DNA from 3 places in the Cobetia sp. QF-1 genome. Region 3 is predicted to be linked to each of the others. Evidence: predicted binding sites of a transcription regulator. Region 3 holds the regulator's gene; each other region holds the start of a gene.
The links. The regulator PhoB, encoded in region 3, activates phosphate uptake and scavenging genes when phosphate is short. The targets are predictions, from matches to a motif close to TGTCATANNNNTGTCANA.
Positions count from the first base shown of each region.

Region 1: a site for PhoB is predicted at 5,698-5,715, ahead of CFN46_RS16780 (NAD(P)H-quinone oxidoreductase). Genes of this name have one in related genera too.
Region 2: a site for PhoB is predicted at 6,903-6,920, ahead of phbB (acetoacetyl-CoA reductase). Genes of this name have one in related genera too.

Region 1 covers NZ_NBVS01000013.1:37,988-48,388, forward strand. Annotated here, with positions in the region: partial or broken gene CFN46_RS16745 (acyl-CoA thioesterase) at 1-66, shown strand, start outside; gene ybaK (Cys-tRNA(Pro) deacylase) at 150-629, shown strand; gene CFN46_RS16755 (hypothetical protein) at 693-1,022, shown strand; gene CFN46_RS16760 (DUF501 domain-containing protein) at 1,000-1,527, shown strand; gene CFN46_RS16765 (sodium-dependent transporter) at 1,612-2,952, opposite strand; gene CFN46_RS16770 (TIGR00730 family Rossman fold protein) at 3,235-3,795, shown strand; gene CFN46_RS16775 (lysophospholipid acyltransferase family protein) at 3,812-5,614, opposite strand; gene CFN46_RS16780 (NAD(P)H-quinone oxidoreductase) at 5,827-6,795, shown strand; gene CFN46_RS16785 (hypothetical protein) at 6,922-7,425, opposite strand; gene CFN46_RS16790 (tetratricopeptide repeat protein) at 7,628-8,113, opposite strand; gene CFN46_RS16795 (NADP(H)-dependent aldo-keto reductase) at 8,404-9,435, shown strand; gene CFN46_RS16800 (DMT family transporter) at 9,534-9,986, shown strand; gene yaaA (peroxide stress protein YaaA) at 10,115-10,401, shown strand, end outside.
Region 2 covers NZ_NBVS01000013.1:21,490-31,890, forward strand. Annotated here, with positions in the region: gene sbcB (exodeoxyribonuclease I) at 1-329, opposite strand, end outside; gene minE (cell division topological specificity factor MinE) at 442-705, opposite strand; gene minD (septum site-determining protein MinD) at 702-1,520, opposite strand; gene minC (septum site-determining protein MinC) at 1,710-2,459, opposite strand; gene CFN46_RS16670 (DUF349 domain-containing protein) at 2,975-5,788, shown strand; gene phbB (acetoacetyl-CoA reductase) at 6,028-6,774, opposite strand; tRNA gene CFN46_RS16680 (tRNA-Met) at 7,150-7,226, shown strand; tRNA gene CFN46_RS16685 (tRNA-Met) at 7,270-7,346, shown strand; tRNA gene CFN46_RS16690 (tRNA-Met) at 7,392-7,468, shown strand; gene CFN46_RS16695 (EVE domain-containing protein) at 7,589-8,068, shown strand; gene CFN46_RS16700 (tetratricopeptide repeat protein) at 8,191-9,156, shown strand; gene CFN46_RS16705 (hypothetical protein) at 9,310-9,543, opposite strand; gene CFN46_RS16710 (MalY/PatB family protein) at 9,672-10,401, opposite strand, start outside.
Region 3 covers NZ_NBVS01000005.1:257,931-268,331, reverse strand. Annotated here, with positions in the region: gene CFN46_RS11700 (hypothetical protein) at 1-214, opposite strand, end outside; gene CFN46_RS11695 (HU family DNA-binding protein) at 353-628, opposite strand; gene CFN46_RS11690 (NAD(P)/FAD-dependent oxidoreductase) at 878-2,062, opposite strand; gene CFN46_RS11685 (chorismate lyase) at 2,205-2,933, shown strand; gene ubiA (4-hydroxybenzoate octaprenyltransferase) at 2,987-3,877, shown strand; gene phoB (phosphate regulon transcriptional regulator PhoB) at 4,039-4,728, shown strand; gene phoR (phosphate regulon sensor histidine kinase PhoR) at 4,736-6,034, shown strand; gene cysZ (sulfate transporter CysZ) at 6,174-6,899, opposite strand; gene phoU (phosphate signaling complex protein PhoU) at 7,120-7,845, opposite strand; gene pstB (phosphate ABC transporter ATP-binding protein PstB) at 8,031-8,870, opposite strand; gene pstA (phosphate ABC transporter permease PstA) at 8,867-10,401, opposite strand, start outside.

The DNA of each region.
Region 1 (10,401 bases), on a different contig from region 3:
TCGCTGCGCATCGAAGGCGAGCTGCGCACGACCCTGCTCTCCCACCTGCACGAACACACTGACAGCGCCGAGCTGGATCTCCCTGCCCTGCGCGAAAAGGCCCGCGCGCTCGGCACGCACAGCACGGCGCCCGTCGGGAGCATACCGGCATGACACCCGCGCTCAAGCTGCTCAAGGGCAAGCCTCACCGTACCCTGGAATATGCCCATGACCCTCGGGCGCCTGCTTATGGCGAAGAGGCTGCCCAGGCGCTGGGGCTTGAGCCGGCACGGGTCTTCAAGACACTCGTCTGTCAGCTGGAAGGCAGCAGTGCCCGCCAGCCTCTGGTGGTCGCCGTGGTGCCCGTCACTGGCACACTGAATCTCAAGGCACTGGCGCGAGCAGCGGGCGCACGCAAGGCGGCATTGGCCGCACATGATGCTGCTGAGCGCGCGACGGGGTATGTCGTGGGCGGCATCAGTCCACTGGGCCAGAAGAAGCGTCTGCCGCTGTGGGTGGATGACAGCGCGGTGACCCTTGAGGAAATATTCATCAGCGGTGGTCGGCGCGGATTGGAAATTGGCCTATCCCCCGCGCTACTGTGCCAGTTGGCCAATGGCCAGTTCGCCCCCTTGGCGCGTGAGGACTGAGACTGCTTCGCTCTCCTCTGCACCCTCCTCCCATGCCAGCCACGCCAGCGAGGAACTCCACCGATGGGCATTCGCTACAGCAAGTGGATTTACCCGGAGATGACAGCACTGCATGTGCAGGTCGAGACGGCACTGGAGGAGTGGTTCATCGAACGCTTCGCCGACTACCCACACATCAGCTTGCCGGGCCTTGACCCCTACGATTATGATGGCTGGTTCAATCGCTTGGCCCCTGAACTGATGGCACGCGGCAGTGACTACTGCGAGCGTGAGTGGCATGGCTACGTACCTAGCCCTCAACAACTCAACCAAGCTTTCTTCCGGGCCGTTTCCCGGTCCAACAAGTGTGTGCTGGAGCCTGACCGCAAGCATGGTGATCCTGACAAATCATAGTCCCGACGCGCGGGAGCTCGAGATCATCGAGCGCCAGCTCGGGCGCAAGCCACGCGGCATCCAGGCCGTGGCTGCCACCGATGGCGAGGGCACACCACTGGTGCTGCGCATGCATTCGCTGGTGGATGGCAAGCCCTTCCCGACTCTTTACTGGCTGTGCGATGAGCGCCTCAAGATCTCGCTATCACGCATCGAGGCCGAGGGGGTTATCAAGGGGCTGGAAGAAAGCCTCAAGACAGATGACGAGCTGCTGGCCCGCTATCGCGCGAGCCATGAAGCCTATGTCGCCGAACGCTGGAGCTTCATGAGCGAGGCTGAGCGCACTGCCATCGAAGCCCTGGGCTTTGCTGACCTGATGCGCGAACGCGGCGTCGGTGGTATTCGTGACTGGAATCAGGTGCGCTGCCTGCATACCCAGTACGCCCAGCATCTCGCCTATGCCGATGGCAATGCCATCGGTCATTGGGTCGATGCCAACTACGACGTGCTGTCCGAGCTACCCTGATCGAATGTAAATACCAGTCGCCCAGCATGAAAAAGCCCGCCAATTGGCGGGCTTTTTACGTTGTGGAAAATATCTTCCACAAGCTTACAGTGAGTGCGCGAACACCAACGCGATACACAGCGGGCAGACCAAGCGCACGTACCATGGCCAAATTTTCCAGAACAGGCTGGACTCGATGTCCGGCGCCCCACTCTGGATTTCCTTGAGCAGCGCATGACGTGACAACGCCCAGCCAACCAACAGACACATCACCAGCGCGACCAGCGGCTGGCTGTACTGGGTAGTCAGCATGATCACCAGCCCGAACAGCGCACCGAAGTTGGCGGCAATGGTCAGGCTGACTGCCATCACGGCGGCGCCGACGGCCAGCGTCGCGGCACGACGGCCCAGCCAGCCACGCTCGACCACGAAGGACACCGGCACTTCCAGCATCGAGATGGACGACGTGATACCGGCAACGCTCATCAAGGCAAAGAAGGCCACCATAAGCACGTCACCTGCACCGCCCATCTGGGCAAACAGCGCCGGTAGCGTATCAAACAGCAGCGTATCGGAGCTCTTGAGCAGACCTTCAGCATCGAAGATCTCAACGCCCAGATGGCGTGCGGCGTACATCGCCGGAATCACCAGCAGGCCCGCGAGAAAGGCGATACCAACATCGATCAGCGTCACCAGCACGCCAAGACGCGGCAGGTTCTGCTCCGGCCCGAGATAGGAGCCATAGATCAACATGGCGCCCACGCCCAGCGACAGAGAGAAGAAAGCCTGCCCCATCGCGCTCAGCATCAGGTCGGCATCGAAGATGCGGTCCCACTGCGGCGTCAGATAGACACGCAACCCCTCATCTGCTCCCGGCAGTGTCAGTACATAACCGATCAACCCGACCAGCAGCACCAGCAGCACCGGCATCAGACGCGTCGACCACTTCTCGATACCGCCGCGCACGCCGCCGACCACGATCGCCATCGTCAAGCCGAGGAAGACCGCCGTCAGCGTGACGTTACGCGTAAAGTCGAACGTGGTCAGCCAGCTGGCGGCGGACGACATGCCCAGCGCCTCGCTGACCGGCGCGGCGGTATAGCCCAGCAACCAGCCCGCGACGATGGCGTAGAAGGCCAGAATCAGACTCGCCGTCAGCATGCCCGCCCAGCCCGCCAGCGCACCGAAGCGCTTGGTAAGGCCACGCCCGAGGCTCATGCTGGAAACAATGTTGGCCTGGCCGTGACGACCGATGACCAGCTCCGCCATCAACGCTGGCCAGGCCAGCAGAAAGGCCAATACCAGATACATCACCACGAAGGCACCGCCTCCGTTGTTGGCCGTCTGGGACGGGAAGCCCCATACGTTGCCAAGTCCTACTGCCGAACCAGCGGCGGCCATCAAGAAGCCTAGCCGGCTGGCAAAGCGTCCGCGCACCTGCGCCATCTGCCTCTCCTGCCTTGTCGTCATTGCGCGTTCTCGATCGAGAGCCGCCTTGCGTGTTGTGCGCCGACCTCATGACGAGGTTCAAGTGCGCCAGCGCCCGCCATCCGTCGCCTGCGGGGCCGGCAAGGGTAGCAGAGCAGGCTTGCGAATGCAGGCAGCAGTCATCTGAATGACGCGACGGGGAAATCACCGCACCGCGTCACACCGCAGGCGCTCAACTCAGGTAGGATAAAAGACAGGTTGCCAGCACAGACATTCACGACAGATCTTCAGGAGAGAAGTATGCATCGCATCTGTGTCTATCTGGGCTCCCGCGAGGGGAACTCACCGCATCACCGCCAGCTGGCCGAAGCGCTGGGAGAAGCGATTGCACAACGCGGTTGGGGACTGGTCTATGGCGGGGCACGCGCCGGACTAATGGGGGCACTCGCCGATGCTGCACTCGCCGCTGGCGGGGAAGTGATTGGTATCATCCCCCAAGCGTTGGTACGTAACGAAAAGGCACATGACAGTCTCACTCGCCTGATCGAAGTCGAAGACATGCATGAACGCAAAGCCCAGATGGCTGCGCTGGCAGATGCCTTCATTACCCTGCCGGGGGGAATCGGCACGCTGGAAGAGCTATTCGAGACATGGACCTGGCAATACCTAGGTTTTCACGCCAAGCCCATTGCCGTACTCGACAGCGATGGCTTCTACACTCCACTGCTCGAGTTCCTGGATCGTACCGTCGAGGCGGGCTTTCTCAATGCCGACACCCGCACCCGCCTGATCAGCGAGCGCGAGATTTCGCCATTGCTTGACCGTCTGACACCTGACGCTGGCATGCCTGCCTTGCGTTAGCGCCATCAACGACACATCAGCCGCAGACTGATTCAACTGCCTTACCCAAGGGCAGTGCGCTGATGGTGCGCGTGCTGCTCTCCGTCACGGCATGATCAGCGGGAGCGCCAATATAGCGTGCACGCTTGCTGGCGGTGATCTTTTCCACATCGACCATCACCAGCCCGTCGATGCAGTAGCCGAAGTCGGCATCGACGCTAAAATCCAGAAAGCGCGTACCGCCCGGTTCGGTAACCTCTGCGTACTGCTTATAGAGCGTCGGAACCGTCACTCCCATCGCCTCCAGCTGAGCACGCAGACGCCGGAAGTCACCGCCAGCATCCTGCCCCTCAAACAGGTGTGACGCCTCATCCGCGGCTCTGTCAGGCGCCAGCGTCGTGACCGGCGCACGTGCACGCGCCAAGCCTTCGTCATCTCCGTAATAGTGGCGGTAGTAGCTGACAATCAAGGCACGCGCTGCCTCGGGATAGCTGCTGGAAAGCGTGACCGGCCCAAATAGCCAGCGAATTTCGGGGTGACAGCGCAGATAAGCGCCCAATCCCTGCCATAGATAATCGAGACTGCGGCGTCCCCAATAACGTGGCTGCACGAAGCTGCGCCCTAGCTCCAGGCCTTCCTCCATACGCTCCATCAGCTCTGGCGTGAAGCGAAACAGACTCGGACTATAGAGGCCCTTCTCGCCCTGCACGGCCAGAATTTTCTTCACCTCGCCAATGCGATAAGCGCCGGCGATCTCGAGATCGGCGTCATCCCACAGCACTAGATGGCGATAGTGTGCATCGTAGCGATCGATATCACGCCGCTGCCCCGTCCCTTCTCCCACACGGCGGAAGCTGATCTCGCGCAGCCGACCGATCTCACGCATGACACTGGAGCCGGGAAAGGCATCGAACAGATAGATCTTCTTGCCATCGCGCGTCTCGCCCAGTAGCTCACAGGGTGTGAGTTCCTCACGCAATGCCTGGCGCTCCTCTGGATGACCGATCGCCTTCTCGGTCGTGAATAACCCACGCTTGCCGCGCCCGATGCGATACAGATGCTTGCGCAGCAGGCGCGTCTTGGCATTCGTGCTCAGAATCTCGCTATCCAGGCGTGCCAGTGGAATCAACTCGCCGATACGTAACGTGAGCTGCCGCGCGCGCTGACGAAACATCTCATGCGCCAATAGCGGCGTGCCAAGACTGCGATTCAAGGACGAGAGCGCATAGAACAGCGTCGAGTTACGGCCACTGACATGAATCGGCAGTACCGGTGCGTTGGTCTTGCGCGCAAAGTGTAGAAAGCCCGACAGCCACTTGCCATCGCGAGGCCCCGTCGGGCCCGCACGCGAGACTTCACCCGCAGGGAAGATGATCACGGCCTCCTCGTTCATCAGTGCGTCGCAGATCAATCCACTGCTCTTGCGATAGCCGCGGCGGCTGAGGTTATCCAACGGCAGTAACAAGGGTGCCAGTGGCTCGACCTTCATCAGCACATCGTTGGCAACGATCTTCACGTCACGCCGCACCTCTCCCACCAGCTTGAGCAGCGCCAGCCCATCGAGTGAGCCCAGCGGGTGATTGGCGACAATCACCACCCGCCCATACGCCGGAATGTTCTCGTGCTCCCGCGAGGACACGGAGTAGCCGAAGGAGAAGTGATCCAGCACACGATCAATGAAGTCAAAACCACGCAGGTCGGAATGCTCGGCAAGGAAGGCATTGATCTCACTCTCGTGCACCAGGCGACGCAGTAGCGCCAATGCTGGTCGACGGATCAATGGGTGCCGTTGGGCAAAGGTCGGATATTTGGCGGTGATGACACGGGCGGTATCGATCATGCTCACTCCTCAGGCCGTAGCACAATGCGGAATTCTCTGTCTGGATCAGAGGGGCTTGATATCACGACAGGTTCACGCCATCTCATGACAGATACGTCACAGTCCGCGTACAGTCGGATGACAGTCGGCACGTGGGAGAGTGCGTTGCCAGCACACTGAATGATCACGCCTGACAAGACGGCAGCAACCCTGCCCAGCCAAGGAGAGAGCAAATGTTTGCGATAGCTGTCGAGAATGAGGCACTGGTCTGGCAGGAATGCGAGGCACCCCAGGGTATAGCGTCAGATGAAGTGCGCATCGAGGTGGCGTGGGCAGGAGTCAATCGCGCAGACCTGATGCAGCGCGCAGGTCAATATCCGCCCCCCGAAGGCGCGAGCCAGATTCTGGGGCTGGAAGTCAGTGGCACCATTCGTGAAGTCGGTCGACACGTAGAGCGCTTCAAGGTCGGTGATCCGGTCTGCGCCCTGCTGTCCGGCGGCGGCTATGCCGAGGAAGTGGTGGTCAATGAGCTGCAGGTATTGCCAGTACCGGAAGGCTATGGCTTGCGTGAGGCAGCGGCTCTACCGGAGATGTTCGCGACCGCTTGGCTGAATCTGTTCATTGAGGGCAATCTCAAGCGTCAGGAGCGCGTGCTGCTGCACGCCGGTGCCAGCGGTATCGGCACGACCGCCATTCAGTTATGCGGCCTGTTCGGGCATCCGTGCTTCGTGACTGTTGGCAGTCAGGAAAAGTTGGAGACGTGTCTACGTCTAGGTGCAGATGCCGGCTGGAACCGTCATGACGGCAGCTTTGTCGAAGCGGTCAATGCCTGGGGCGGTGCCGACATGATTCTCGATCCAGTGGGCGGCGGCTATCTGGCCGACAACCAGCAGGTACTGAATCAGGATGGCCGTATGGTGTTGATCGGCCTGATGGGCGGGCGCATGGATGAGCTGGATCTGGGCCGTATGCTGATGAAGCGCCAGCGCCTGATCGGCTCGACCCTGCGTACCCGCTCGCCCAAGGGCAAGGGCATGGTGCTGGACGCACTCTATGTGCATGTATGGCCGCGTCTCGCGCGGGGCGAACTACGGCCGCATATCGATCGCAGCTGGCCGATTCAGGAGGCAGATGCTGCCCACGCCTATGTGCAGGACAATGCCAGCACTGGCAAGGTATTACTGGCCGTCACCGGCGCCTGACACTGCGTACATGACGGCGAGCGACTGCCGAGATAACATCAAATAAAAAGGGCTGCCCCTCTCTCGAAAGAGAACAGGGGCAGCCCTTTTCAGGAGCTAGCACTCAACTCACATGTCATGGGCCCGTCACTCGCGATCGATATGCTGAGCTCTCTGCCATGTCAGTTGCAGTAGGCGAGCATCGTCACCCGCTCGATGGCGCTGAATACCACCTTCCGCAATCACGGACTCCTTGAGCGCTGCCCAGTCATTGAGCTGATCTTCGTCAAGCAAGCGCCGTAGCGCCTCCAGACGAAAACGCGGCAGCATGCCGGCATGATGGAACAGTAACGATAGCCAGGTGTTGTCATAGCCCCAGCTATCGCTATAGGCGAGACGCGCTTCACTCAACTCATCATTGACCCACTGCGCCACCTCCCTCACTGGGCGCCCTTCTCGTGCCAGTCGCGCGCGAGAAATTCCGTGCAATAGCTCCGCCTTGGGGTCCCAGTGGACCCACTCATCCAACGGCTGGATAAGAAAGGCACAACTACTCCCGTCAGCACGCGCCAAACCGATCTCGATCGGATAGCTGCCGCGGCCAAAGCCGGAGGCTTCAATGTCGAGCAGGATAGGCAGCGTCACACGGATCTCCCAAGGTGTCTCAGGCAGGCAAGGCCGGGCGAGAAGAGGTTGAATGACTTCAGGTTACGGGAATTGCCCCCCGCTTGGCGAGTCCCACGCGTCTAACGACTACCACCAGTGCTCACATGATGACAGAGACAACAACGCCCTCACGAGGAGGGCGTTGTTGGGAGAAACTATGAATGTCGCCGAATCAGGCGAATCAATTTCAATGCAGGCCAGCGTCGCTGCCAGTGCGTGCATGGGCTTCCCACTGCTCAGCCTTGTGCGGGCAGACTGCCAGTCCCAGCGAACCTTCACGATAGGCATGCGCCAGACGTTGAGCGGCGAGTGCGTGATGGCACTCCGCGGCACGCGCATACCAGGTCACGGCCTTGGCCGGATCACTCTGGTACTGGGCACAACCATGCTCGTAGATACATGCAGCCTGATATTGAGCATGCACATCACCAGCTTGCGCCGCCTTGATGACGAAGCGCGCGCCCTTAGCCTTTTCCTGCGCGGAGTTACCTCGCTGGAACAGCATGTGCCCGTACAATGACAACGCACCGGTGTGACCGGCATTCGCGCAGTGATTGAACAGACGCATGGTCAGACGATGCTTCTGCTGAGAGCCGGAAAGCCAGGAGGCGTGGAACAGACGCTCCGCCAGGCGATATTTCAGTCCGGTCATCAGGGTTTGGGCCTGCGGCATGACGAGTAACCTTGAAACTGATAAGAGGGGTGACGCCGTATGTAGCTCGATCCTGAGCCTGCGACGCTGTTCTCCTTGCCACCGCGGTCAGTTTACCCTTGCGGGCGGCCTCGAAAGACTGCTCCCCTGACGGCGGGGCGCCAAGCATACGCGCGCAATCGGGGGGACTCAAGCTTGCTTTGTGGGTTTTTGTTACGCTGCTAATATATGTGTCATCACTTACGCGCATCTTCATGCGATACGTGCCTCGACACCTATTACTCGACACTCATCCGACAAGAGAATCCAGCATGCAACGAAGAGCTCTCGGCCGTACCGGTATTGACGTCAGTCTGCTATGCCTTGGCACCATGACCTTTGGCGAGCAGAACAGTGAAGCCGATGCCCATCAACAACTGGATCGCGCGCTTGAGGCTGGTATCGATTTCATCGACACCGCCGAGATGTATCCGGTACCGCCCAACGGAGAAACCCAAGGCCGTACCGAGCAGTACATTGGCAGCTGGCTGGCCGCACGCGGTAATCGTGACAAGATCACCCTCGCCACCAAGGTGACGGGGCCGGGTATGGACTACCTGCGTGGCGGCTCTCGCCTGACACGTGCCCAGATCATTGAAGCCTGTGATGACAATCTACGTCGCCTCGGCACTGACTATATCGATCTCTATCAGCTGCACTGGCCGGATAGAAAGGCCAACTTCTTCGGCAAGCTGGGCTATCAGGCAGTAGAAGACGAAGACATGACACCGCTGGAGGAAAGTCTTTCAGCACTCGGCGAACTGGTCACTGCAGGCAAGATTCGCGCCGTGGGTCTCTCCAACGAGACACCCTGGGGCGTGATGCAGTGTCTGAATCTGGCAGAACGTCTGAATCTGCCTCGCGTCGCCAGCGTTCAGAACCCCTACAATCTGGTCAACCGCAGCTTTGAAGTAGGTTTAGCTGAATTTGCACATCGTGAAGATGTCGGTCTGCTTGCCTATTCACCGCTGGCGTTCGGTACGCTGTCTGGCAAGTATCTGGATGGTGCACGTCCAGAAGGCGCTCGCCTGACCTTGTTCGAACGCTTCCAGCGCTACAACGCCGAGCCAGCTCAGCACGTCATCGCTTGCTACGTGGATATCGCCCGTCGCCATGGTCTGAACCCGGCGCAGATGGCGCTCGCCTTCGTGAATACGCGTCCGTTCCTGACCAGCAATATCATCGGTGCGACGACCCTCGGGCAGCTCAATAGCAATATCGCCAGTCTCGAGGTAGAGCTGAGTGACGAGGTGCTGGCCGAGATCGAGATGATCCACAACACTGCGCCCAACCCCTGCCCCTAAGCTTTTGCAGGGCCATCGTTGATATATCGATGGCCCTGCGCGCATCTCCACGACTGGCCCATGAATCGCAACAGCCAGCCCGCTCACAAGGAATACACATGAACCCCGCAGAACTGGGCATGATCCTCATGGCCATTGCCGCTGGCGCGATGATGCCTATTCAGGCCGGCGTCAATTCCACACTCGCCCTGCAAACCCACAGTTCGACCATGGCGGCGATGATCAGCTTTGTGGTGGGCTCTATCGCATTGGCAGGCGTGGTAATGGCCATGCGTCTACCCATCCCCGCCATGGGGGCCTTGAAGGCGGCGCCATGGTGGAGTTGGACCGGCGGACTACTGGGTGCATTCTTCGTCGCGGCAAGTGTCATCCTGGTCCCCAAGCTGGGCGCCGCGACCATGATGGCGACCTTCCTGGCCGGCCAGCTGACCGCCTCGGTCATCTTGGACCACTTCGGCTGGGCGACCTTCCCTCAGCATGACCTGTCACCAGGCCGTGTGGCGGGAGTCTTGCTGCTGTTTGCTGGCGTCTATTTGATACGCCGCTACTGAATCAGCCGCACAAATGCTGTCTCAGTACAGTCTCTCGATAGCTGCTCTATGGCCCCGATAGTCTTCATGAACTCGGGGCCTTCTTGTGGCCCTGATATACTGAATGCTTTCCCTGTCAGGAGGTCTTCATGCTGAGTGTGATTTCGCCCGCCAAGTCGCTGGATTTCGATAGCGCTCCCGCTACATCACGCCACACCCAACCGGATTTCCTGAATCAGGCACAGCCACTTATCGATATCCTTCGCGAGCAATCGCCTCAAGATATCGCCAGCCTGATGAAGCTGTCCGATAAGCTGGCCGGTCTCAATGCGGCTCGCTTTCAGGAATGGCAGACACCCTTCACACCCGATAATGCCAAACAGGCGGTACTCGCCTTCCAAGGTGATGTTTATCAAGGCATGGCAGCCGACACCTT
Region 2 (10,401 bases), on a different contig from region 3:
AGATGGCGACTGACCTCATCATCAAAACGCAGGCTGTTATAGCCCAACGTGCAGGTGCCCGGCACGCTCATTTCATCGTTGATACGCCCAGCAAACTCAGCCTCCGGAATACCGCGCCGCTCAGCCTGCTGCGGCGTGATCCGCGTAATCAGACAGGCCATCGGATGGGGCAGAAAATCATCGGCTGGCTTGCAGTAGAGCGTCAGCGGCTCCCCGATCTCGTTGAAGTCGGCGTCGGTACGGATGGCCGCGAACTGCGAAGGACGGTCACGACGCGGGTCAGCGCCGAAGGTCTCGTAGTCGTGCCACAGGAAGGTGGGCTCTGCCACAGGAAATCTCCACGCGGGCGGTCGGAAAATGAACCTGCCAGAGCACCGTACTCAGCAAGGCTGGCACAGCACTCTGGCAGATGGGGTCAGACGTGATACAAGGCGTCGCCGATCAGTTTTTCTCACCGGGGCGCGGCAGCGTGACATTCAGCTCCAGTACCGAGCAGTCGTCTTCTCGGTCAAGGGAGATGTTGATGGCATCTTGATCGACCTGAACATACTTGCGGATCACTTCTAGCAGCTCACGTTCCAGCATCGGCATGTAATCCGGCTGGTCACGCTGACTACGTTGATGCGCAACGATGATCTGGAGCCGCTCCTTGGCGACATTGGCGGTCTTCTTGCGCTCTCGCTTCAGAAAATCCAGTAATTTCACTTGCGGCCCCCTCCGAACATTCTGGCCAGTAGGCTGCGCTTCTCTATCTCATGGAAGCGCAGTGGCACTTCCTCGCCCAATAGACGAGAGACGCAATCCACATACGCCTGACCGGCATCGCTTTTCTGGTCGTGTGTTACCGGCACCCCCTGGTTGGAAGCACGCAGCACGGCGTCAGATTCTGGAATCAAGCCAATCAGAGGAATCGACAGGATTTCCTGGATGTCCGTCAAATTCAGCATATCGCCACCGGTCACACGCGCCGGATGATAACGAGTGATCAACAGGTGCTCGACGACCGGTGACTCGCCGATCTCTGCCCTGCGGGTCTTGGACGACAGCAGACCGATGATCCGATCGGAGTCACGTACTGAGCTGACTTCCGGATTGGTAACCACGACAGCTTCATCAGCGAAGTACATCGCCAACTGAGCACCGCGCTCGATACCTGCGGGGGAGTCACAGATGACGTAATCGAAGTCTTCGCGCAGAGCGATCAGTATCTTCTCGACGCCCTCCTGAGTCAGCGCATCCTTGTCGCGGGTCTGAGAGGCCGGCAGGATGTGCAGATTGTCGATGCGCTTGTCGCGAATCAGGGCCTGCTTAAGGTTGGCTTCGCCCTGGATGACGTTCACCAGGTCGTAGACCACGCGACGCTCGCAACCCATGATCAGGTCCAAATTACGCAGACCCACATCGAAATCTATCACGACCGTCTTGTTGCCGCGCAGAGCCAGTCCAGTGGCAATAGCGGCGGCGCTAGTCGTCTTGCCAACCCCGCCCTTGCCTGACGTCACTACGATAATCTTGGCCAAAGGTATCTTCCTTGCTGAGAGTCCCCCGCAGCGCGGGGATCGCCTGTAAATATGAGGATTCGTTTCACGCGTGATCGCGTATGAATCAAAGATCTTATGAACAACGATCGTGCGCGAAACGATTGTGCTAGCACCAATGCCAAAAGATGCTCGACGGGCCGCGAACTACCATCAGCGGCCATCGCTCTATCAGTTGAGCCGTGCGATGCAGAGCTGATCGTGTTCAAGCACTACTTCGACGCTGGCGCCCAGTAAGCGGTTATCAATGTCATCGAGGCGCTTGTAGGTACCGGCGACCGAGAGCAGCTCGGCATGCAGTTCTTTGCAATAAATGCTGGCATTGCGATCGCCGTGGATACCGGCTAACGCGCGGCCACGCAATGCCCCATAAATATGCACACTGCCTGCCGCCAGAATCTCGGCCCCAGCATTCACCGCACCGATAATGACCAGATCACCATCAGAGGCACTGATCTGCTGGCCAGAGCGCACCGTGCCGCGGAACACTTTACTGGCATGAACAGGTTCTGCCTCGGGCTCAGGTTCGATGGCGCTAGCAGCTTCAGCCACGGGTTCAGCAACCGGCGGCACGGATTCTAGTGTGCGACCGCGGCTTTCCTGTGGCGGGAACCAGCCCAACCCCAATGCCCAAGCCGACTGACGCACCGGGTCACCGCCGCCACGGACAGCCACCGGCAGTAGCTTATGGCCACGACACACGGCGCAAATACGCTCCAATGCCAGATGCGGCTCGTCGAGTTTTTCGACGCTCAGCACCACCGGCGTATGTTGAAAAAATGCCGGCGACTGACTGAGCTTGCTGGCCAGCTGGGCTCGGATCTGCTCCGGGTCGCCACTGACCAGCTCCATAACCGTCATCGGCAGCATCCCGCCCTTGAAGATGAAGGCCTGAGGGGCCCTGTCCGTACTGAGACTCATGACCTGACTCCGGGTTGCGTAATGAGTATCGAAGCCCTTCGACACTCTTGATGATGCACGTGAAGCCCGATGCATCCTCCGGATGGCATCCCGAAGAAGAAGGCCACTTGGATAACATAGCTCTCACCCGCACATGACACAGCGCTGTATCACATACTCTGAATAACAAAGCTCTGGGTAACAAAGCTATGTGAGCTGACACAGTGCTGCAACTGATGATACGGCCAGCAAGCGACCCTGTCAGGTGTCGCGAGGCCACGACGTTCATCACTATTGTCGTGACCATGATGCGTCACGTGGCCCGTGATGTCGCGTATGGCGCCTTGTCGAGCCAATCAGGCACATTCATCCACACTCAGGAGCACACAATAGGGGTCTGCGACTGGTAAGATAGTGAGGTGACGAAATTCATGCGCCGTCACCCCGGAATCAATATCGGCCTTACCTTTCCATGCCTGTATTCGTGACCGGCTGTTGTTGCGCCCCTCTATTTTTGCCTGGATAACCGCTCTCTCATGACCGGACTGCTTTCCCGCCTCACTGGCCGCCTGTTCACGCCTCGCTGGCAACATGCAAACCCCACCATTCGCGCTGCTGCCACTGATCAACTTGATCCTGATATCCCGGAACAGCGCAAGATTCTGGAAACGTTGATACTCAACGATTCCGCTCTCGAAGTGCGCCATGCCGCTCTAACACGCATGCAGACGCCCGAGCGCCTGTTACCGCTGCTGGATCGTGCTGATGGCTTGGTTCGCGAGCGCTTGGTCGAGCTACTGAGTGGCGGGCAGGATGCCCCCTCGCTGCTGAGCCGCGAGCAACTGGTGGAACGCCTGGAAGACAGCGAATTGCTGTCGGCTGTCGCCGCGCGTGGCGACAACCAGCAATTGCGTCTGACAGCACTGGCACGCATCGACGATGAAGAAGTGCTGATCCAGCAGGCGTGCCACAACACCATTGCGGCCGTACGCCATGCAGCAGCGGCACGCATCACAAGCCAGGCCGGCCTTGAGCGCCTTGTACGTGATGCCAAGCGTGATCGTCATGTACAGCGCCAGGCACGTGACACCCTGGCGCGCCGCCGCGCTGATGCGCAGGAAGCTGATGCCCTCGCCGTCAGCCGTGACAATCTGCTGCGCCAGATGGAAAAGCTACCCCGCCAAGCGTGGGAAGATAGCGTGCCATCCCGCTATCGCTCACTGCTGCGCGAGTGGGAACGCCTACCTGCTGCCGAGCACACTCCTCAGCAGCGCTTCGAAGAGGCCCGCCAGCAGGCTTACAAGGTCATCAGCGATCATGAAGCACGTGAGCAAGCCATCCGTGAACATGAACGCCTGAGTGCCAATCTGAGCACGCATCTGACGGAAATTCTGACCGCCCTGACGCATGCGAGAGATGACCTGAATAGTCGCGAACGCATCAATGACCATGATTTCGCCAGCCTGCAGGCCCAACGCCGCCTGCAGGGCGAGCGTTGGCGCGAGCTAACCGACCAGTTCTCGGCCCCTACCGAATTGCTCGAGCAACATCAGCGCCTGCAGCAACAGCTGCAGAGCCCGCTGGATGCCTGGCATCGCCATCAGTTGTGTCAAGTCGAACTTGACGCCGCACTGATCGATAACGATCTCGAGCAGATGATGCGGCTTGAGCGCGAAGTCGCCTGGCCATCAGATCTAACGATGACGGCAAGTCTCTTTGCTCTGCAAGAGGCACTGGCCAATGCCGCTCCCATAGAATCGGAAGCAGTCCAGGGTGATGGTGACGAAGCACAGCCATCAGCAGCCGACAAAGCAGCGAACTCAGCACTCGATGCCGCTGCGCTCGACGCTGAGATTGATACGCTGGAAGCCCAGCTCGACGCAGGCAAGCTCAAGCCAGCCAGCCGACTGCATCGTTCTCTGCGCGATCGTACCGAGGGCAAACTGGATGCCCCTCGCCAAGCACGCCTGCGCCAGCTCGGGGCACGTGTCGCAGAGCTACGTGACTGGCAGAACTTCGTCGCGGCGCCGAAGCGTGAACAGCTGCTGGATGCCATCACCACATTGGCCGAGCGCGACGACGTCAGCGATGAGCAGCGTGACCGTCAGCACCAATTGCTGATCCAGCAATGGCGCGAGCTGGGCGATGCCGCTGCGACACGCGACGCAAGCCAAGCCTTCCGCACCGCGTCCGATGCGATAAAGCAGCGCCTCAGCGACTACCGCGAGACTCGCAAACAGGCACGTGAGCATAATCTGGCCATGCGCCAGTCACTCTGCGAGCAGCTGGAATCCCTGAATGGCCACGCCATGGAGGATGCTGACCCAGACTCTCTGCGCCAGATTCGTGATCGCGCGCGTGAGGAATGGCGCCGCCACACACCGGTACCAGCAGGCCCTGGACGCCAGCTGTCGCATCGTTTCGGTGAAGCACTCACCGCTCTACAGGGCTTGATCGATAGCCGCGCCGGGCAGATTGCCGCCGCCAAGCAAGCACTGGTAGAAGCGGCAGAGGCACTGGCTGATGAAGATTCGCCCGCCCGCCCGCGGGCCGAGCAGGCCAAGACACTGCAAACCCAGTGGCGTGAGCTGGGCCGTGCCCCCAAAGGCGAGGAGCAACGCCTGTGGACAGCCTTCCGTGCAGCCTGTGATCGTATTTTCGCTGCCCGCGATCAAGACCGCGAAGATCGTGACAGCCGCGAGCAAGTCCGCCTCGAGCAGTGGCAGGCACTGATCGAACGCCTCGACAGCTGGGAGCCCGAGACGCTCGAAGACGCTGCGCAGCTCGACGATGCGCTGAAAGAAGCCGATAGCCTTGGCGCGCTACCGCGCGGTAAGCGTGGTGACGGTATGCGTCGCCGCTGGAACGGCATCCTCAAGCGCCGCGAACAACGTCTGGACGAGCTGCATGCCGTGCAGCTGCTCGAAGAATGGCAGCAATGGCGTGATCTGCTGGAGCAGCACGCTGTCGCCGATGCCAGCGCCAAGCGTGGTGACATCAGCGATGTTGAGCTGCCGAACACTTCAGCATTCGACGACAACAGCCGTCAGGCCAACGCAGCACGTAATCAGATGCGTCGGGCTGAACCAAGCAACTGTAGCGCTGCCAACGAGCGCCTGGCTGAGCTACGAGTGCATCTGGCCATCCTGTTCGAGGCATCACTGGGAACGGAAGATGAATCGCGCCGCCTGACCGTCCAGGTCGCACGCATCAACCAGCAGCTGGGTGAACGCATGGAGCGTGAAGAAGAGCTGGACGAAGTGCTTGATGCCCTGCTCGCCAATGGCCCTCTGGATTGGGATGCCTGGCAAACCGAGCTACCGCGCTTCGATGCGCTGTTCAACCACTGACGGCTCCGCTGCCTGGTCGCTGGGGTAAATGACTGTCTTGACTGCTAGCTTGACTACTAAGTAGCGCGATACAAAAGAAGCCCCCCGCCTCGTAAGAGGTAGGGGCTTCTTTCAATGTGGAGGAAACCTCCTCCATTGGAAATCAATCAACATACCCTGGCAAGTGTACTCTCCAGCCTCATGAACGTGAGCCGAATGAGTACGAGACGCACCAGCGCGAAAATAGCGCGAGCTTCGTCTCAGCCCATGAACTGGCCACCATTGATATCCAGGTTGGCGCCAGTGATGAACCCTGATTTTTCGTCAGCCAGGAAGACGACGGCACGAGCGATCTCTTCCGGGGTACCGTAACGCTTGACCGGGATAGCTTCGCGGATGGACTCGCGAATCTCTTCTGGAATTTTCATGATCATGTCGGTGGCGATATAGCCCGGCGACAGCGTGTTGACGGTGATGTTCTTGGTTGCGGTTTCCTGCGCCAATGCCATCGTCAAGCCGTGCATGCCAGCTTTGGCAGCCGAGTAGTTCACCTGACCAAACTGTCCCTTGCGGCCATTGATGGAAGAAATGTTCACGATGCGGCCATACTTGTGCTCCAGCATGTCATTGATGACAGCACGGCAAGTATTGAAGACGCTATCGAGATTGCAGTTGATGACTTCACGCCACTGCTCATAGCTCATCTTGCGCAATGTGGTGTCACGCGTGATACCTGCGCAATTGACTAGCACAGAGATCGACCCGAAACGCTCACGGATTTCATTGACGCCAGCCTGGCAGGCCTCGAAGTTGTCCAGCTCGATGCCAGAGAGCGCGATGTTCTCGAACCCGGCAGCATGCTGCTCAGCTAGCCAGCCCTCTGCCTTTTCCTTGTTCCTATACCCGGCGATGACCTGATACCCCTGACTCGCCAGCTCACGACAGATAGCGGAACCAATACCTCCAGTACCGCCGGTAACCCATGCAACGGGTGCTGTTTGCGTCATGGTGTTGTAACTCCCTGTTCCTGGAACGTCCTGTATCCGTTGCCGGACACAGCATGGCATGTTCCCGGACAGCAACCCGCCCCCCAGGCAGTCTGCTGTCTCGGTAATAACGACAATAACGACCCTCCCCCGACAGCGTGATGACAACCGTGCGCTCAACGCATTCGGCTACCACCTTGTCCGAGGCGCGTCACAATCCAGTATGGACAAGATCTGGCCGGAAAGTATGTAGCAGATCTCTCACATCCAACGACGACTATCTCCTGTTTCTCGATGGCACGTTTGCCCTCACTCACTCAGAGGAAAGTCTTTCCGCCAATTACGGGATAACGGTTGACCTATCACTGTATATCCTTATAATACGCCACACGTTGATGCGGGGTGGAGCAGTCTGGTAGCTCGTCGGGCTCATAACCCGAAGGTCATCGGTTCAAATCCGGTCCCCGCTACCATTGAAGAGTCAGTATTTTCAGGCTCTTGGGAACAACGTGATGTTGCGGGATGGAGCAGTCTGGTAGCTCGTCGGGCTCATAACCCGAAGGTCATCGGTTCAAATCCGGTTCCCGCTACCAACTTCTGATGCGTCAGAGAGTTGGAGCAAAAGCAGTATCTAGTGTTGCGGGGTGGAGCAGTCTGGTAGCTCGTCGGGCTCATAACCCGAAGGTCATCGGTTCAAATCCGGTCCCCGCTACCAAGAATTCGAAAGGCCTGATGCTTATGCATCAGGCCTTTTTCGTATGCGCACAAAAAAACATGTCCAGCGCGGTAGCATGCGAGAATCTTCAGACACCATTTTCCTTGCAGGGAGTCTCGCATGCGCCATTGGCTAGTCAAGACGGAGCCCGACACCTTCTCTCTGGAAGATCTACGTCGTGAGTCTCCCGCGCTATGGGATGGGGTTCGCAACTATCAAGCACGCAACTTTCTACGTGAAATGCGCTGCGGCGACGTAGTGCTTATCCAGCATTCCAGCTGCAAGGTGCCCGCAATAGTGGGGCTAGCCGTCGTCAGTGAGATTGCACTGCCTGACCCGACTGCCAGCCATCCTGATCACGCAGGCTTTGACCCTCGCCACGTCGCTGATCTAGAGGCGGGAAAGCCACCCCGCTGGCTGGCACCGCGCCTTGCTTATCTGCGCCCGCTCTCTACCACCCTTCCCCTTTCTCGTATCAAGGCCGCCCCATCAATGGCCGAGAGTCACCTGGTGAGGCGCGCACGCCTTTCCGTGATGCCACTAAACGAGAATGAGATCGCCTGTATCGCCTCATTGGCAGGCGAAAGCCTGATGCCCTGAGAGGCCAATGCCTGCCTCTTGTGGGCGAGCACCTTGAACTCCGCTGCGACGGCCCGCATCATCAGGCCAACCGGCTCGCTTGCGAGCCTTGAATCGCATACAGAATCTTCGGGGCATGTCTCATGATCATTGATCCCAATACCGGCAAGCCATTGACCGGAAATGACACCACTGCGGCCCAGCCAGAAGGCATTGTAGGTGCTGGCGACACAGCAGCTCCCCGACAGGCGGAGGATGCCAACACCTATATCATTGATGTCGACATGAGCAATCTGCAGCAGGTACTGGAAGCCTCCATGCAGGTACCGGTGCTGCTTGACTGCTGGTCACCGTCGAGCGAGTCCTGCCTGGCACTGACACCGGTACTGGAGAAGCTGGCACGGGAATATGCCGGTGGCTTTATCCTCGCCAAGCTGAATGTCGAGGACAACCGTGACATCGCCGCTCAGCTGGGCGTGCAATCGGTACCGGACGTCAAGCTGGTGATGCAAGGTTCCCTGTCTGGCAACTTCACCCAGGCGCTGTCGGAAGCAGAAATCACCACATTCCTCGCTCAGCATCAGGTATTGCCTGCGGCGGGTGGCGGCCCGAACCAGTCAGATCAAGCGGCCCAAGCACTGGAGAACGGTGATCTCGACACTGCCAAGGCGCTGTATCAGCAACTTGCACAGGATGCGCCGGACGTACCGGAATATCGTATCAATCTCGCCTCTGTTCTCGTGGCCGAAGGCAACGGAGAAGAAGCCCGTCAGCTGCTCGACTCCCTGAAGCCGGAAGATCGTGATGGCGCAAAAGCACGCGGTGTGCGCGCTCGTATCGACTTCATCTCCGAAGCACCGACGCCCGAAGCCGTTCAGTCGATGATCGAACGAAATGACAGTGAAGCTCGCTATCAGCGCGCGATGCGCGATCTGGCTGATGGTCATTACGAGCTGGCGCTGGATGCCCTGATTAGTCTGGTCAAAACTGATCGTCAGTACGGTGAAGACCTAGCGCGCAAGACACTGTTACGCGTCTTCGATGCTCTCGGTGCGACGCATGAGCTGACAGTGCGCTTCCGCCGCCAGTTGTTCGCCCTGATGTATTGAGGGCCCCATTGGTAGATCAATATTGATACCAGGGTGCTGATATTGCGGCGCTAGCGGCTATCAAACACGCAAAAGCCCCATAGACATGTACTGTCCATGGGGCTTTTCGATATGCCGACCCTATTGCCTTGAGACCTACTGGCCGCTCTCTGGCTATGTGCGATGGCGAGACCAGCCCTTGAGCAGCGATGGTCGCGCCCGCGCCTGCTGTATCGTCAGAGGAAAGTGGATTCCCGGCTCCACAGGTGAATCCTCAAGAGCAGCGCTGGCTTGGTGAGCCAGTCGCAGACAGCCGCCCTGATAGCACCACTGACGGCAGGCAGCACGCTCGACAACCTCTCGCCAGACAGATCCTTGCCCGCTCTCTGCTGAAATCTCGCGCATCATCGCTCTATCTCCTGAATGACAGCCGCTCGTTTCGAGCAGCCTCACAACAGACTTAACGATAATGATTATCAATTCAAGCAAGAGATGCGCAATACCTCAAAGACGTGACCCAGATCATATCCTCGACATCACCGCTCTTGAGTCGCTAGCCGCTCATCCATCTGCAGTAACGCTTGCTCCAGTTGCCGTCGCGTAGTGCCGTAGTTCAAGCGCACAAACCCCGGCCAGCCAAAGTCAGCACCATCTGACAAGGCGACATCACACTCATCAATCAGCGCCTGTTGCGGTGAGTCTCCCAGCCCTGCCTGACGTACATCCAACCATGCAAGATAGGTTGCCTCTGGGCGCGACATGCTCACCCCCTCCCAACGTGCGACATAGGATTCCAGCAGATCAAGGTTATCGCGCAGCACTTCCAGCAGCTGTTGCCGCCAAGGTTCACCTTCGCGCCATGCTGCTTCAGTGGCGACCATCCCCAACACATTGGTGTCCGGCATCAGGCCTCGTGCAGCGCTGGTAAAGCGCTCCCGCACAGCAGGGTCAGTAATCACCGCGCAAGCAAAGGTCAAACCGGCGGTATTGAAGGTCTTGGACGGTGCCCACAGCGTTACACAGCGCGCTGCCAGGCGCGCATTCAAGCTGGCCAAGGGGATATGGCGAGCCGTAGGATCAACCACTAGGTCTGCATGCAGCTCATCGGAGATCACCAGCAGATCATGGCGTTCGATCAGCTCCGCCAGCGCGAGCAGCTCTTCCTCCCCCCAGACACGGCCGGTAGGATTATGTGGATGACACCACAATAAAAGCTGTGTCTCGGGAGTGATCGCAGCCTCCAATGCCTCGAAATCCAGTCGCCAC
Region 3 (10,401 bases):
CGAAGCGTAGCTCTAGATCCGTATCCACAGGCAGGCCGGGGGCTGACGTGATACCGGCCTCTGACATGCGATAGTGGCGGGCAATACTCAGATTCTCCGTCGCGACGCCCCAGTCCAACGAGCGCGCTTCCAGTTGCGCCCGGAACTCGGGGTCACGCTTGAAAGCCCGCTTGAGCAGCAGGCCCAGTACCCAGAGCAGTATCTTGAGCTTCATGGCGTCATTCCTTGAACAACAGGGGAGTCAACGACTGGCGGTCGCCGAGCAATACATGAAAATGCCATCGGACCCGCAAGGCGGAGCCGATGGCATCGTCAATGACTCTCAGCAAGGGCGCGTCGCCGCGTGCCAGCGTTACTTGGTCACCGCATCCTTCAGCGACTTGCCTGGCTTGAAGGCCACCGTCTTGCTGGCGGGGATCGTCAACGGCTTGCCTGTCTGGGGATTCTTGCCTGTACGTGCCGCGCGTTGGCGCACGGTAAATGAACCGAAACCGATCAGTGATACATCATTGCCCTTGGCGACGGTGTGAGTGATTTCGTCGAGAATCACGTTCAGCACCTGACTAGCCTTGTCCTTGGACAGGTCCGCACGCTCGGCGATGGCCGCAGCGAGTTCTGGCTTGCGCATGAAAAGCCCTCCTGGTTTGGCATTATGCACGGGCGGCTAAGCCGCCGATTTCATTGTTGTTCTTGCTCTTGCTAGCGATAACGCATGGCTCTGACACGATTCGTCACCCGTAAACTTTTCCGCTGGATGACGGCCTACGACAGTAACGCGTCATACGATGTCCGCTCGGCACTCTCTCTGGCGGAATCTTCACTATCGTGCCTGACCGCGCTGACAGCAAGGGGCTTGCGACCATCGGCCATGACGCCCCTAGCCTAACAATGGCGGCGCTTGCCGCGCTAGCTCGACTTTCCGGCGTACGGCGGCGCCTGTCAATGCATATCCGATCAAGCGTTCGTTTTTATCCAGTGCGCGCGCTTCCAGATCATCGCCTTCGCCACTGATTTCCCAGCGTGCCACCGCCGTGCGCGGTGGGTAAGCTACCACTGGCAGAGCAGGTGTCTTGACCAGCACCGGCCAGGCTTTCCAGTCGAGCACGCTTCTCTCGCCACACAGATTCGCAGCCAAGGTACGCGCAGCCATCTGCAGCGGCTGAACGTACATGGCATTGACGCCCTCGACACTCGCACAGTCACCCAATGCCCAGACATGAGGCTGCGAGGTCGCCAGATGACGATCAACGCGGATGCCGTCACCGCCTGCGCTCAGGCCGGCTTCCTGCGCCAGGCGAATGCGCGGCGCGAGCCCAGTGGCCAATAGTACCAGCGAGCCCGATAACTGCTGACCGCTCTGCAAGTGAACCGCGATCGGCGCAGTAACGTCTGCATGCGTCGTGATCGACTCGACCATCTCACCCTGCAGACGCTTGAGACCAATGCCGTCCAACGCCTTGCCCAGCCGCTGCCCGAGCGCCTGAGGCAACAGACCATCCAGCGGTGTCTCTTCCGGCGCCACCAGCGTGACGGAGTGCCCGGCAGCGCTCAGATCATTGGCATATTCACAACCCACCAGGCCAGCGCCGACAATCACTACATGTCCCGCTTCGCCTTGCTCACAAGCCGTCGTCAGTGCGGCGCTGAAGGCGGCATAGTCATCCAGGTCATTGATGCTCATCACGCGCGATGCGGCAGCAGCCTCAACCGGAAAGGGCCGGTGCGGTGCGGCACCGACCGCCAGCACCAATTCATCGTAATGCAGACATTCTTCCCCGAGCCACAGCTGCCGGCTCGCTGTATCGATGACTGTCACGCGCTGATGAGTGCGTAGCTCTGCATTCAGCTCATCCACCAGCGCGACCGGTGCCTGTCGCGATAGTGCTTCAGCCGTCATCCCCTTGGCAAAAGCCGTCGACAATAGCGGTTTGGAGTAGTCATGGCCGCTGTCCTGACTGATCAGTATCAGCCGGCTGTCCTCGTCACGGGCACGCAAAGCACGGGCCAGACCGATACCGGCCATGCCAGTACCAATGATGACAAGGGTGCGGGGGTCGCGCATGGTGCCGTCTCCTGAAGTCGATCTGAAGGCTAGGGAGTCACAGCATACCAGCCTGCCACTATCCTCGGCATGCCACATGCTGAGCCGAGTTGATCTGCCTGACTGCTGCCGATGTACCGCCAAGATGATGAGGACGGCGCGCTTGTCCGAGCATGCTAGACTCGCCCCTTGTCACCCTGACAGGGAATTCATCGTGGTCTGTCACTCTCCTTCGCTTACCGTTTCCATGCCACCACTCCCATCGGCAGCGCACGACGGTTCGCGCTTCAATCGCCTCGCGGCAGCCAGCGGTCAATCCGCAACAGAGCTGCCGATAGCGAGCAATGTCTCTACACCACGTCGCCATTGGCAACCGGCAGCAGGCTTGCACGGCGTGATGCCTACGGGATGGTGGCCATGGCTGTCCTCGCGCGATTCGCTGACCCAGCGCCTTGATAGCGCCATGCGGGCAAGCGATGGTGTCGGCCTGCGTGTGCGACTATTGCTGCAAGACACCGGCCCAGCCCGCTGTGACGAAGCCCGCCTGTTGGGAGTCAGCGGCCGGCGACATGTCTGGCGCCGCGAGGTCGCGCTGTGTCACGGCAACACACCGTGGGTGATTGCCCGTTCGTTGGCAGCGCTGGATCTCGCGCATGGTCACCGTCTCTCGACGCTCGGTGAGCGTTCTCTGGGGCATTGGCTATTCCGCCAGCCGGACCTGGAGCGCAGCGCCATCGATGTCAGTCGTGCGCCGTTACGCCTCTCGAGCCAGCAGGCCATGGCCACTGTCGGCAGCGTGTGGATGCGCCGTTCGATGTTCTCGCATGGACGCTTCCGCGTGCTGGTACAGGAAGGCTTCACGCCGGAATTTGCAGCCGCTCTCGGCCTCTGACAAGTCTTGCTCCGCGCCCACTTTCACTCTGCATCGTCCGTCCAGGAGTCCTGATGTCCGCTTCATCCACTTCGCCCGCTGCTCGTCCATCCAGACTGGCCGACTACCTCGCCTTGACTCGCCTTGATCGTCCGATCGGTACCTGGCTGTTGATGTGGCCGACGCTCTGGGCACTGTGGCTGGCGGCTGATGGCCTGCCACAGCGCAATACCCTGCTGATCTTCATGGCAGGGGTCTATCTGATGCGAGCGGCAGGCTGCGTGATCAACGACTACGCCGACCGCCACTGGGACAAGCATGTCGAGCGTACGCGCGACCGACCGCTGACCTCAGGGCGCATCTCGGAACGCGAGGCGCTGACGCTGTTCGGTGTGCTGGTCGCGGCATCCTTCATTTTGGTGTGCTTCACCAATCTGACCACCATGCTGCTGTCCATCGTCGCAGTACTGCTCGCGGCCAGCTATCCGTTCATGAAGCGCTTCCATCATCTGCCGCAAGTCGTGCTGGGCGCGGCCTTCGGCTGGGCGATCCCGATGGCCTTCGCTGCCACACTGGAAGACGTACCGAGCTACGGCTGGTGGCTATTCGCTGCCAACCTGATGTGGACCGTGGCCTACGACACCGCGTACGCCATGGTAGATCGTAATGATGATCTCAAAGTCGGGATCAAATCTACCGCCGTGCTGTTTGGCCGTGCCGACAAGCTGATGATCGGCCTGCTGCAACTGGGCATGCTGGCGGTGCTGATTGGCATCGGCCTGCACCTGGCGCTGGGAATCTTCTACTGGCTGGGCCTGACGGCAGCAGCAGCTACCTTCGTCTGGCAACAGTGCTTGATTCATGAGCGCGAACGCGGTCCGTGCTTCCAGGCATTTCTCAATAATCATTGGTCGGGATTGTTGATCTTCGTCGGTATCGTGCTGGCCACCTGGCCGACGCTCTAACCCCCGGTACGCCTTGCTTACCACGGTTGAGAGGCCTGCTGGCAGCCAGACTTGCAAGCTGCCATGCTGGCCACTGTCATCCCACTGTCATATAAGCGGGGTGTAATCGTCATCGACTTGTCATTCTGGCGCCTGCGCCGACTGCTGCATGGGATTTAGCGATGAGCTCCAAGACCGTACTGATTGTCGACGACGAATCCTCCATACGCGAGATGATCGCCGTCGCACTGGAAATGGCAGATTACCGCGTACTGGAAGCTGATAATGCCCAGGACGCCCACGCCATCGTGGTCGATGAAAAGCCTGACCTGTTGCTGCTGGACTGGATGATGCCAGGCACCAGCGGACTTGAGTTGGCACGCCGCCTCAAGCGTGACGAGACCACCGCCGAGCTGCCCATCATCCTGTTGACCGCCAAGGGCGAGGAAGACAACAAGATTCAGGGTCTGGAAGCGGGCGCCGACGACTACATCACCAAACCCTTCTCGCCGCGCGAGCTGGTGGCTCGTCTCAAGGCCGTACTACGCCGCACGACCCCAAAGGGCATCGAAGAAGCAGTGGAAGTTGAAGGGTTGATGCTTGATCCCGCCAGCCATCGCGTCACGGCACACGGCAGCTCGCTGGAAGTCGGCCCGACTGAATATCGGCTACTGCAGTTCTTCATGACCCATCAGGAGCGTGCCTACACGCGCAGTCAGTTGTTGGATCAGGTCTGGGGCGGCAATGTCTATGTCGAGGAACGCACCGTGGATGTGCATATCCGCCGTCTGCGCAAGGCACTGGGCGAAGGGCATCAGCACCTGATTCAGACCGTGCGTGGTACCGGCTACCGCTTCAGCGCCCAGGCCTGAGGCGCGGATGCGCTACTGGACAAACGAGCTATGGCGACTCGGCTATCTGGCCGGTGGCTTCGGACTGATTGGTGGTTTGCTCGGCTTTCTCGGCTGGGGGCTGGCGCTGGGATTGGCGCTGTATCTGTTCGTGCATCTTCGCCATCTCAAGAGTCTCTATCACTGGCTGATCACCAATCCCCACGAAGAACCCCCGCCCGGTGATGGCGTATGGGGAGATCTGCTCGATCGCCTGTATCGCTACCAGAAGGGCCAGCGCAAGGCACAGGAGCGCTTGCGCAGTATCCTCAACCGTATTCAGGAATCCTCGGAGGCGATGCGTGATGGCCTGGTGATGCTGGATAACCACGGTGACATGGAGTGGTGGAACAGCGCCGCAGAGCAGCTGATCGGCCTCAAGGTCAGTCATGATCGCGGCCAGCACGTCACCAACTATCTGCGCGACCCCGCTTTCATCGATTACTTCAATCGCCTCGACTATCGCGAACCGCTGACACTGCAGTCACCGCTGTCGGACAACCTGATTCTTCAGGTATCCATTACCTTGTTCGGCGATAATGAGCGGCTGGTGATGGCACGTGACGTGACGCGTCTCTATCGACTGGAAGAGATGCGTCGCGATTTCGTGGCCAACGTCTCGCATGAGCTACGCACACCGCTGACGGTGCTGGCGGGCTATCTGGAAACCTACAGCGACTATGCCAGCGACTTGCCACCGCGCTGGCAACGTGGTCTTGGGCAGATGCAGAGCCAGACCGATCGCATGCAGCATCTGGTCGAAGACCTGCTGACCCTATCGCGGCTGGAGACGGATGAGCTGTCTGGCGAAGGGCATTGCCTCAACATGCCAGCATTGCTGGAGCAGATCCGCGAAGATGCAGCGGGACTCTCACAAGGGCGCCACACCTTCTCAGTGGAGGCAGATGCCACATTGTCACTATGCGGTGAGGAGCAGGAGCTGCGCAGCGCGATCTCGAACCTGGTCTTCAATGCCGTACGCTACACTCCAGAAGGCTGTCATATCACCCTGCGCTGGCATGCAACCGCAGACGACCTGGTGGTGGAAGTCGAAGACGACGGTGATGGCATCGACCCCGTGCACCTGCCGCGCCTGACCGAACGCTTCTATCGCATCGACAAGGGCCGCAGCACGGCCACGGGCGGTACCGGCCTTGGACTGGCCATCGTCAAGCATGTGCTGATCCGCCATCAGGGCCATCTGGACATCGATAGCCATCCCGGTGAAGGGGCACGCTTCCGATGCCGTTTCCCGGCATCACGCCGCTGTGCGCCGGATACCAGATGAGGGGCTCGCAAACCCCTCTCCTGTCCTGCAAAAACAACAACGCCCCGTAGCCACCTCATGATGAGGCCACTACGGGGCGTTGTTGTTTTCATCTATCGCTGCACTTATTACTGCATGTCACCACACCTGCCAGCCGCTATCACACCGGCGCAGGCAACTGACGATAGTGGCTCTGCCACATCAACACGGCAGCAGCGACGGCACCGGGGATGAACAGCAGATTGGCCAGCGGCACCAACGTGACGACAAAGACCACCGCGCCGAAGGTCAGTGATGGCCACCAGCGCGCCTTGAGGCGCTGCTTCATGTCACCGAAGCTGACCTGATGATTGTCCATCGGATAGTCGAGGTACTGAATCGCCATGCTCCAGGCCGAGAACAAGCCCCATAGCAGCGGCGAAATCAGATTCAGGCCCGGAATGAAGCCGATGATGAACAGCGCGATCATGCGGGGAATGAAATAACCCAGCTTGGCCATTTCACGCTTCAGCGAATCAATGCCGATCTTCATCAAGCCACGGTCATCTTCGATCAGAGTGCCATCAAGACGGTGCTCGACCTTCTCGGCCAGAATGCCGTAGAAGGGCGCAGCAATCAGATTGGTCACCAGACTGAAGGTGAAAAATACGGCCAATAACAGGCTCAACACCAACACTGGCCAGATCAACCAGCTGAGCCATTCCAGCCAGCTAGGCACCTTGAGCATCCAGTAATCGATCCAGCCACCAAAGTGGCTGAACAGCAGCCACAGCGTGACGCTGTAAAGCACCAGGTTGATCGCCAGCGGCACGAACACGAAGCGACGCAGCCCTGGGGTATAGACCATGCGGGTCCCGCGGACCAGCGCCGATACGGCATCAATCATGCGACGTCCTCGTCATCTCGAATGAAGTGGCTGCCCTGTGGCGGCCGGAGCCACACCCTAGCATTCCCGACCGCAGTGCGCAGCTGCGAGACTGCCAGAGACAAGCGCCCCGCAGGCACTCGTGAGAGCAGCTGCGGGGCGTTTTACGTCACGACTCATCACCGTGGCGATCCATCGTCATCTCACGCGTGAGGCGCAATTACAGGACTGACGATGTCGCTCAACGCTTGTCGAAATCCTGCGGCTTGAGGTCGTGGGTATCGGTATGACGCACATCCACACCCTTGACCAGGAAGATGACGTATTCGGCAAGGTTGTCGGCGTGATCCCCGATACGCTCCAGCGCGCGCAGAATCCACATCACATTGAGCACCGGCGTGATCTGGCGGGCATCTTCCATCATGAAGGTCATCAGCGAGCGCATCGCGCTCTGGTATTCCTGATCGACCGAGGCATCTTCACGCAATACCTTGAGGGCCAGATCCGTATCAAAGCGCGCGAAGGCTGTCAGCGCATCACGCACCATGCTGCGCACATGCTGGCTGAGGTGACGTACCTCGACCATGCCACGTGGACTCTGGCCATTCTCGACCAGCGACAGGGCGTTGCGTGCAATCTTGCTCGACTCATCACCGATACGCTCCAGATCAGACGTGGCGCGGATGACAGCCAGCACCAGGCGCAGGTCGGAGGCCGCCGGCTGACGGCGCGCCAATACGCGAGTGCACTCGTCATCGATCTTGAGCTGCATGTCGTTGACGGCCTTGTCATTGTCACGCACACGCGTCGCCAACTCACTGTCACCTTCCAGCAGCGCGGTGACGGCATCCTGCAATTGCTTCTCTACCAGACCGCCCATGGCCAGCAGATGTGTCTTCAGCGCATCCAGTTCGTGATTGAACTGCTGAGATATGTGCTTGCCGTGCGAATCGCTGGTGATATCCATTACCCTCTCCCGGGAAGTCGTCCGCCGAGGCAGGCGGTCTCTGACATGAATGACATTACAAGTATGGGCCGTGCAGCATGACTTGGCGCAGATGGCTCCCTCTCAGCATGCCAAGGCTTGATGACAGTTTTGTTGCACTGCAGTGAGATAAAACTGTCATCAAGCAGATCTGCCACAAGCCTCCCTCATCCAAAGCGGCCCGTGATGTAGTCCTCGGTCTGGCGACGACGAGGATTGGTGAACAACTGATCAGTTGGCGCATATTCCACCAGTCGGCCATCGTGCAGGAAGGCGGTCGCATCAGAGACGCGCGCAGCCTGCTGCATGTTGTGAGTGACGATGACCAATGTCAGGCGTGAACGCAGCGAGCGGATCAACTCCTCGATCTTGAGGGTCGAGATGGGGTCCAGTGCCGAAGCAGGCTCATCGAGCAACAACACTTCGGGCTCTACCGCGAGGGTGCGGGCGATCACCAAACGTTGCTGCTGGCCACCCGACAAGCCCAGCGCGCTGTCGAACAGACGATCTTTCACCTCATCCCACAACGCCGCGGCCCGTAGACAAGCCTCGACCTTATCGTCCAGATGGCGCTTGTCGCGTTCTCCAACGAGGCGCAGTCCGAAGGCGACATTCTCATAGACTGACATCGGGAAGGGGTTGGGCGTCTGGAACACCATGCCCACTCGGCGGCGCAGCATCGGTACATCAACGCCACGCGCATGAATGTCTTCGCCTTCCAATCGGACCTCGCCCGTCAGGCGTGACTGCTCATCGAGGTCCGTCATGCGATTGAACGTCCGCAGCAGGCTCGATTTGCCACAGCCCGACGGGCCAATGAAAGCCGTGACGCGCTTGCGCTCAATACACAGACTGATGTCATCCAATGCGCTCTGACGACGCCCTCCCCGCGAGTGATAGCCCAGAGAAAGGCCGCGCGTTTCCAGACAGACATCGCCCGCGTCAATGTACGTCGAATCATTGCGCGACGAATCCTCAGCGGGCATCAGCACGTCATCACGGCTCATTCGGTGGCTCCCTTGTAGCGTTGTGCCAGCAGATGTCGCAGGCGAATGGCACTCAGATTGAGGCACAGAATCACGACGACCAGCACCAGTGCGGTCGCGTAGACCAGCGGGCGATTGCTGAAGGCATCGCTGCTCTGAAACGCCAGGTCATAGACCTGATGCCCAAGATGCATGAACTTGCGGTCGAGGTGCAGCCACGGGAAGCTATCATCGACGGGCAGTTCCGGGGCCAGCTTGACCACGCCGACCAGCATCAACGGCGCCACCTCACCCGCCGCGCGCGCCACTGCCAGAATCAGCCCTGTCATCAGCGCGGGCGACGCGGCAGGCAACACCACGCGCCAGAGGGTTTCAAAGCGTGTCGCGCCCAGTGCCAGTGCTCCTTCGCGCAGACGGCGAGGAACACGCGCCAACCCTTCTTCCGTTGCCACGATCACCACCGGCAACGTCAGCAACGACAGCGTCAGTGATGCCCAGAGAATACCGCCGGTCCCGAAGGTAGGCGTCGGCAGTTGATCAGCATAAAACAGACGATCTATCCCCGCTCCCACGCCATAGACGAAGAATCCGAGCCCGAAGACGCCGTAAACGATCGACGGCACACCCGCCAGATTACGCAGTGCAATCCTCGTCAGCTGCGTCAGCCGTCCCTGATGCGCGACCTCATGCAGATAAAGGGCCGCCATGACGCCAAAGGGCATCACGATTACCGACATCAAGACCACCATCAGTACGGTGCCGAAGATCGCCGGCCAGGCTCCTTCGCCGCCATCATTGGGCGTGTCCGAGATGAAGTCCGCGAACCGGTTCAGCGTCAGCGACAACCGCCCACCAAAGCCCAGTGCATTGGGCTGCCAGGCACGCTTGATCTCCTCCAGCGCGATCTGTCCGTCATGGCCGCCGCGACCAGCAAGTTGCAACTGGCCTGCTGTCAACGCATCCCGCAACGACATGAGCTGTTGTTCTCGTGTGATGAGTGCTTGGCGCGCTGCGTTTATTTCTTCCTCAAATTCCGCCGTTACCGTCCCGCTGTCGTGGCGAGCAGCGTACTGCTGCGTGAGCGCCGTCAGCTGCTTGCTCAGTTGCTCACCATGGCTGCGCAACGCCGCCAGATTGCGTCGCTGGCTCTCGATATCATCAAGGCGTACAAACAATGGCGTAGCATCTTCTGCCAATGGCTTGCCGCTACCTGATACATCGGTGGTGACAAGCTCGCCTGTCGTGGGATCGCTCAGTGCTTGTGCCATGCCATAGAGCACACGGCCATCGCGCAATTCCAGCGCCAGCGCCTGCTCAGGAAAGGTCAGCGCATTCAGCATGTCCTTGGGTAACCATCGCCAACTAGCGGCGGCGCTCTGCTCGGAAGAGGTCTGTAGCAACCACCATTGCCGAGGCCGGGAAGTACCGCTGGCCGTCTGCACATGACGGACCTCCTCTCGCATCAACTCACCGAGCAGATGCTGACCGTTGCCGATGGCTGCCGAATCGGCATCACTTGTTTCGCTCGTCTGCGTCATCGGTTCAAGCAGTG